Regions from separate parts of the Rhodobacter sp. CZR27 genome, predicted to be linked through region 1. Evidence: riboswitches for the same ligand, from Rfam matches in the RefSeq annotation. Region 1 holds a riboswitch; the other holds the start of a gene.
The links. Region 1 has a riboswitch for thiamine pyrophosphate ahead of thiB (thiamine ABC transporter substrate binding subunit). Riboswitches for the same ligand answer to the same signal wherever they lie in the genome.
Positions count from the first base shown of each region.

Region 1 (3,327 bases):
TTCACTGCGGTTCCTGATCTCGGGCCTGCTGGCGCTGGCGATCGGCGCGGCGCTCGGCCAGAGCGCCCGGCTGAACCGCGCGCAATGGCGCGGCGTGGTGATCTTCGGGCTGTGCCAGAACGCGCTTTATCTGGGCGTGAACTTCGTCGCCATGCGCTGGGTGAGCGCGAGCTTCGCGGCCATCGTCGCCTCGACCATGCCGCTGCTGGTGGCGCTGGCAGGCTGGCTGATCTTCCGCGAGCGCCTGCGGCCGCTGACCGCCCTGGGCCTTGTCGCCGGGATGACGGGCGTCGCGCTGATCATGGGCACGCGGCTGTCGGGCGGCGAGGATCTGCTGGGTTTCCTGCTTTGCGCCATCGGCGTGATCGCATTGACGGCGGCCACCCTGACGGTGCGGGTGGCCTCCTCGGGCGGGAACCTGCTGATGATCGTGGGGCTGCAGATGCTGGTGGGGGCGGCCGCGCTGGCCCCGGTGGCGGTGCTGACGGAAGGCGCGCCCGAAGTCCGCTGGAGCGCGAGCCTCGTGCTGGCCTTCGCCTATACCACGCTGGTGCCGGGCTTGCTTGCCACCTGGATCTGGTTCCTGTTGGTCGGGCGCATCGGAGCGGTGCGGGCGGCGACCTTCCACTTCCTCAACCCGTTCTTCGGGGTGGCGGTGGCGGCCGTGCTTCTGGGCGAGCGGATGGGGATCTGGGATGCCGTGGGCGTCGTGGTGATCGCGGCCGGCATCCTCGCGGTGCAGATGTCGAAGATGCCGGAGCGTCAGGCGCCCTGACCGATCCGGCCGCGCGCCCCGCCGGTCTGGCCACGGTCCAGCAGCAGATGGTCGAGCAGCACGCAGGCCATCATCGCCTCGCCCACCGGGACGGCCCGGATGCCCACGCAGGGATCGTGGCGACCCTTCGTCACCACATCGACCTCCCGGCCCTCGACATTGACCGAGCGGCGCGGGGTGAGGATCGACGACGTGGGCTTCACCGCGAAGCGCACCACCACGTCCTGTCCCGTCGAAATCCCGCCGAGGATGCCGCCCGCGTGGTTCGACAGGAACTGCGGACCATTCGGCCCCATGCGGATCTCGTCGGCATTGGCGCTGCCGGTGAGCGTGGCTGCCGCCATGCCCTCGCCGATCTCGACCCCCTTCACGGCGTTGATCGACATCATCGCTGCGGCAAGGTCGCTGTCGAGCTTGCCATAGATCGGCGCACCGAGGCCCGCCGGCACGCCCGAGGCCCGCACCTCGACGATGGCACCGACCGAGTCATGCGCCTTGCGCAGGTCGTCGAGATAATCGCTCCAGCGGGCGGCGGTTTCGGCATCCGGGCACCAGAACGGGTTGCGCTCGATCTCGGAGGCGTCGAACCGGGCGGGGTCGATGCCATGCGGGCCGATCTGGACCATGTAGCCGGTTATCCTCAACTCTGGCACCAGCGCGGCCAGCGCCGCCCGGGCAATGCCGCCCGCGGCGACCCGCGCCGCCGTCTCGCGCGCCGAGGAGCGCCCGCCGCCGCGATGGTCCCGCAGGCCGTATTTCCAGTGATAGGTGATGTCGGCATGGCCGGGCCGGAAGCTCTGGGCGATATCGCCATAGTCCTTCGAGCGCTGGTCGGTGTTCTCGATCATCAATTGGATCGGCGTGCCGGTGGACCGGCCCTCGAAGGTGCCGGAGAGGATGCGGACCTCGTCAGGCTCCTGCCGCTGGGTGGTGAAGCGGCTCTGCCCGGGCTTCCTGCGGTCCAGCCAGTGCTGGATTGCGGCAGGCTCGATGGCGATGCCGGGCGGGCAGCCGTCCACCGTGGCGCCAAGCGCGGGGCCGTGGCTCTCGCCCCAGGTGGTGACGCGGAAGAGGTGGCCGAAGGTGTTGAAGCTCATGGCGATGTCCCCGTTTGGGCCGAGCCATAGGACAGAAGCCGCCGCCGGGGAACCGGATTCTGCGCCGCAATCCCGCCTTTGTCCTTGCGGCGGCGGGGCGGGCCGATATGGTCGGTGATACCTCGGGGTGCCCGGAAGGGCTGAGATGCGCAAGCGAACCCGTTGAACCTGACCCGGTTAGGACCGGCGGAGGGAAGGTGCATGGATCCTCCATCCCGACTCCGCCCGACGTGAGAAGAGGATGCGATGAAACTTCCTGTGCTTGCTGCGGGTTTCGTGCTGACGGCCACTGTGGCGGCCGCCGAGACCCCCGTGTTGACCGTGCTGACCTATGACAGCTTTACCTCGGAATGGGGCCCCGGCCCGGCGGTCGAGACCGCCTTCGAGGCTGTCTGCGGCTGCGACCTGCGCCTGATCGGCGCGGGTGACGGTGCGGCGCTGCTCGCGCGCGTCCAGCTGGAGGGCGCACGGACCGAGGCCGATGTGGTGCTGGGCCTCGACACCAACCTGACCGCCGCGGCGGCGGCCACGGACCTCTTCGCACCGCATGGCATCGAGGCGACGCTCGACCTGCCGGTGGCGTGGCAGGACCCGCTGTTCCTGCCCTTCGACTGGGGCTGGTTCGCCTTCGTCCACAAACGCGACATGGCCAAGGTTTCGGCCTCGTTCGAGGAACTGGCGGCGTCGGATGCGACGATCGTGATCCAGGACCCGCGCAGCTCGACCCCCGGTCTCGGGCTGCTGATGTGGGTCAAGGCAGCCTACGGCGACCGCGCAGCCGGGATCTGGCAGGGGCTGGCCGACAACATCGTGACCGTCACGCCCGGCTGGTCCGAGGCCTATGGCCTGTTCCTCGAGGGCGAGGCCGACATGGTGCTGAGCTACACCACCTCGCCAGCCTATCACCTGATCTCCGAGAAGGACGACAGCAAGGCCGCCGCCGCCTTCGCCGAGGGGCACTATCTGCAGGTCGAGGTCGCGGGCAAGCTCGCCTCGACCGATCAGCCGGAACTGGCCGACCGCTTCCTGCGCTTCCTGCTGGAAGAGCCGGTGCAGTCGGTGATCCCCACCACGAACTGGATGTATCCGGCCAAGCGGCCGCAGGCCGGGCTGCCCGCGGGCTTCGACACGCTGGTGCAGCCCGCCCGTTCGCTGCTGCTGCCGCCCGAGGAGGCCCGGGCCCTGCGGCAGGGGGCGCTGGCCGAATGGCAGTCCGCGCTCTCGCGCTGAGCCTCGGCGCGGCGCTGGTTGCGCTGACGCTGGGGCCGCTCGCGCTGGTGTTGGCGCGGGCGGGCGATGCTGCGGGCCTCGGCCCGGCGGACTGGGCGGCGGTGCGCTTCACGCTGACCCAGGCGGCGCTGTCGGCCGTGGTGTCGGTCGCGCTGGCGGTGCCGGTCGCGCGCGCCTTGGCGCGGCGGCGCTTTCCGGGGCGCGGCCTGCTGATCGCCCTGCTGG
Region 1 covers NZ_CP023548.1:3,116,055-3,119,381, reverse strand. Annotated here, with positions in the region: gene CK951_RS15140 (DMT family transporter) at 1-775, shown strand, start outside; gene aroC (chorismate synthase) at 763-1,872, opposite strand; TPP riboswitch at 1,986-2,084, shown strand; gene thiB (thiamine ABC transporter substrate binding subunit) at 2,119-3,102, shown strand; gene CK951_RS15125 (thiamine/thiamine pyrophosphate ABC transporter permease ThiP) at 3,078-3,327, shown strand, end outside.

Region 2 (3,327 bases), 770 kb from region 1:
GGTCAGTGCGGTCAGCGCGGCCATGGCGTAGCCGCCGTTCGCGCTGATCGCCTTGATGTCGGCCTGAATGCCGGCGCCGCCCGAGGGGTCGGAGCCCGCGATGGACAGGATGTTCGGGATCATGCCTGCCCCCATTCGAAAGCCAGCGCGCGCGCCGCCGCTTCCGCGTCCGTCGCCGCACCGATGGCCGAGACGATCGCCATGCCCGCGGCCCCTGCCTGCCGCACCGCCGCCGCATCGCCAGGGCCAAGGCCACCGATCGCCACCGCCGGAACAGGCGCGGCGGCGACCAGCGCGGCCAGCCCCTCGAAGCCGATGGGCGGCGCGTGGTCGGGCTTCGAGGCGGTCGCCCGCACCGGCCCGGCGCCGACATAGTCCACGAGGCCGAGCGGCATGGCCTTCACATGCTCCAGCCGTTCGACGGAAAGACCCAGCAGCCGGTCAGGGCCGAGCCGCCGCCGCGCCTCCTCGACCGGCAGATCGCCCTGCCCGACATGCAGACCCGCCGCACCCGAGGCCAGCACCACCTCGACCCGGTCGTTCACGATCAGCGGCACGCCGAACGGCGCAAGCATCGCGACCAGCCGGCGGGCGCGGTCGATCAGATCGGCGTCCGGCGCCTGCTTGTCGCGCAACTGCACCAGCGTCGCGCCGCCCCGGACGGCGGCAAGGACCAGATCCTCGAGCCCCTCGCCCCCGTCCGGCGTCACGAAATAGAGCGAGAGGTTCATGCCGCCTCCACCCGCGCGCCGCGGTCGAGGTCTGCAGCGGTCAGCCCGTGCAGCGCGTCGAGGAAGCGGACCTGGAAGCTGCCCGGCCCCTCGGCCCCATGGGCCGCGCGTTCCCCGGCAAGGCCGAAGAAGGCGAGCGCCGCCACCGTCGCCTCGAGCCTCGGCTGGCCGCTGACGAAGGCGCCGACGATGCCGGTCAGCGAACAGCCAAGCGCGGTGACCTTCGGCATCAGCGCATGGCCATTGGCGCAGCGGAAGGCGCGGACGCCATCGGTGACGAAATCGACCGGCCCCGTCACCGCCACCACCGCCCCGGAGGATGCCGCGAGCCGCCGCGCGCCATCTTCCGCCGCGGCGACCGGGTCGGCGCTGTCGGCGCCCTTGCCGCGCGCCCCGGCCCCGGCGAGGGCAAGGATCTCCGAGGCATTGCCGCGGATCACCGCGGGCTTCAGCGCCAGAAGCCGCGCGCCCAGATCGCGCCGGAACGCCGTGGCCCCCACCGCCACCGGATCGAGCACCCATGGCCGCCCCGCCGCCGCGGCGCCTTCGGCCGCCGCGACCATGCCCTCGATCCAGCGCGGGCTGGGCGTGCCCATGTTGATGGTCAGGACATGCGCGATGCCGGCGAACTCGGCCGATTCCTCGGCGTCATGCACCATGGCGGGCGAGGCGCCCGCCGCCAGCAGCACGTTCGCCATGACGTTCATCGCCACGAAATTGGTGATGCACTGCACCAGCGGCGCCGTGCGCCGCATCGTGTCGAGATAGGCTCCGCAGTTCTCCATCGCTCTCCTTCCGCAGAGGGAGAACGAGGGCATGCATCCATGGGGGGACCTGCAGCACCGCGACTTCCTCCGCCAGCATGACCTGGTTCAGGTTCAAAGGGTGCTTCTCAGCCCGGATGCCCGGACGCCCCTGTCACAGCCACAGGCTTAGCGCGAAGAAGAGGCGCGGCGCAAGTCCCGCCGCGCGGAACGGGTCAGCGAAGGCCGGTCTCTTCCAGAAGGCCCATCCGCTTGGCCTCGTAATAGTAGCCCTTGCGATACCACTCGATCGCCCGCTCCTCGTTGCCGCGGGACACGAGCCAGGCGCCGCGCAGGTATTTCCCGCCATAGCGCAGGTTGGTCTCGGCATCGAGCAGGCTTTCCGCCGGCCCGCGATGGCCCATCGTGCGCGCGGTCTGCGGCGCGATCTGCATGAGCCCCATGTAGGGGCCGTTGCGCGCGGCCGGGTTGTAGCCGCTTTCGTGCCGCACCACGCGGTGCATCAGCGACGGCGGCACCTGATACTGCCGCGCGTAATCGGTCACCAAGCGCATCACCTCGGGGGATCCCGAGGGTCCGCGGGTCGGAGCCGGCTCGCGGTCCCCTCCGCCACAGCCCGCCAACATTAGCGCCACCGCGACAGCCGCGGCGCCCATCCTGCCCTTCATCCTGCCTGTCCCTCTGCTGCCTTCACGACGGCTTGCAATTCGTCCCACACGTTCGGTGCGGCGACGAGCACCATGCCACCACCGGGGCATTTCGGGAAGGGGGCGGATCGTCCGCCCGCCTCCTCGACCATCAGAAGCGCCGCAAGGCAGTCCCAGGGATGCATGTGCGGCTCGTAATAGCCGCCAAGCCGGCCCGCCGCGACCGAGGCGAGCATGATCGCGCCCGAGCCGTTGCGGTAGAAGATGCCACCGCGGCGCATGAGTTCCCGCACCAGCGCCGAGGCGAAATCCGGGGATGTGCGGTGGCTTGCGCCCAGCGCCACGTTGCAGTTCGAGATCCGCAGGTCAGGCCGCGCGGTCAGGCGCTGGCCGTTGAGATGGGCGCCGTGGCCGCGGCGCGCGGTGAAGGTCTCCTGCGCCAGCGGATGCTCGATCACGCCGGCGACCGTCTCGCCGTCCCGCACCAGCGCGAGCACCACGCACCAGTGCGGCAAACCGGCAAGGAAGGGCGAGGTGCCGTCGATCGGGTCGATCACCCAGGTGAAGCCGCTGCTGCCCTCCTGCGCGCCATGCTCCTCGCCCAGAAAGCCGTCCTCGGGGAACGCTGCGGCGAGGCGGTCGCGGATCAGCGTCTCGACCTCGCGGTCGGCGCGGCTGACGATGTCCTGCGGGCTGGCCTTGGCCTCGATGGCAAGGCTCTCGCGGTGCGCGAAGAAATCGAGCGCGAGGCGCCCGGCTTCCGCCGCCACCTCCTGTGCAGCGTCGAGACGGGCGGCGACGGGATCGGTCAAGCGGTTGTCCTCATGTGTGTTTCGGCGCCTGATGCCAGCGCCAGGCATCGGCGATCATGTGCGGCAGGGTCGACAGGCCCGGCTCCCACCCAAGCTCCTTCACCGCGCGTTCCGAGCCGCAGACCAGCGCCGTCGCGTCGCCCGGCCGGCGGTCGCCATAGACGATGGGAACCTCGCGGTTGGTGACGGCGCGCGAATGCTCGATCACCTCGCGGACCGAGAAGCCGCGCCCGGTGCCAAGGCAGAACACCCGGCTCGCCCCGCCGTCGAGCAGCCGGTTCAGCCCCAGCACATGCGCCTGCGCCAGATCCATCACGTGCACATAGTCGCGGATGCAGGTGCCGTCATGCGTCGGATAATCGGTGCCGAAGAC
Region 2 covers NZ_CP023548.1:546,407-549,733, reverse strand. Annotated here, with positions in the region: gene thiD (bifunctional hydroxymethylpyrimidine kinase/phosphomethylpyrimidine kinase) at 1-123, opposite strand, end outside; gene thiE (thiamine phosphate synthase) at 120-731, opposite strand; gene thiM (hydroxyethylthiazole kinase) at 728-1,516, opposite strand; TPP riboswitch at 1,564-1,658, opposite strand; gene CK951_RS02865 (lytic transglycosylase domain-containing protein) at 1,711-2,163, opposite strand; gene CK951_RS02860 (inositol monophosphatase family protein) at 2,160-2,954, opposite strand; gene galE (UDP-glucose 4-epimerase GalE) at 2,965-3,327, opposite strand, start outside.
Region 2: linked by a shared signal. The riboswitch ahead of thiM (hydroxyethylthiazole kinase) and the one ahead of thiB (thiamine ABC transporter substrate binding subunit) in region 1 are both predicted to bind thiamine pyrophosphate.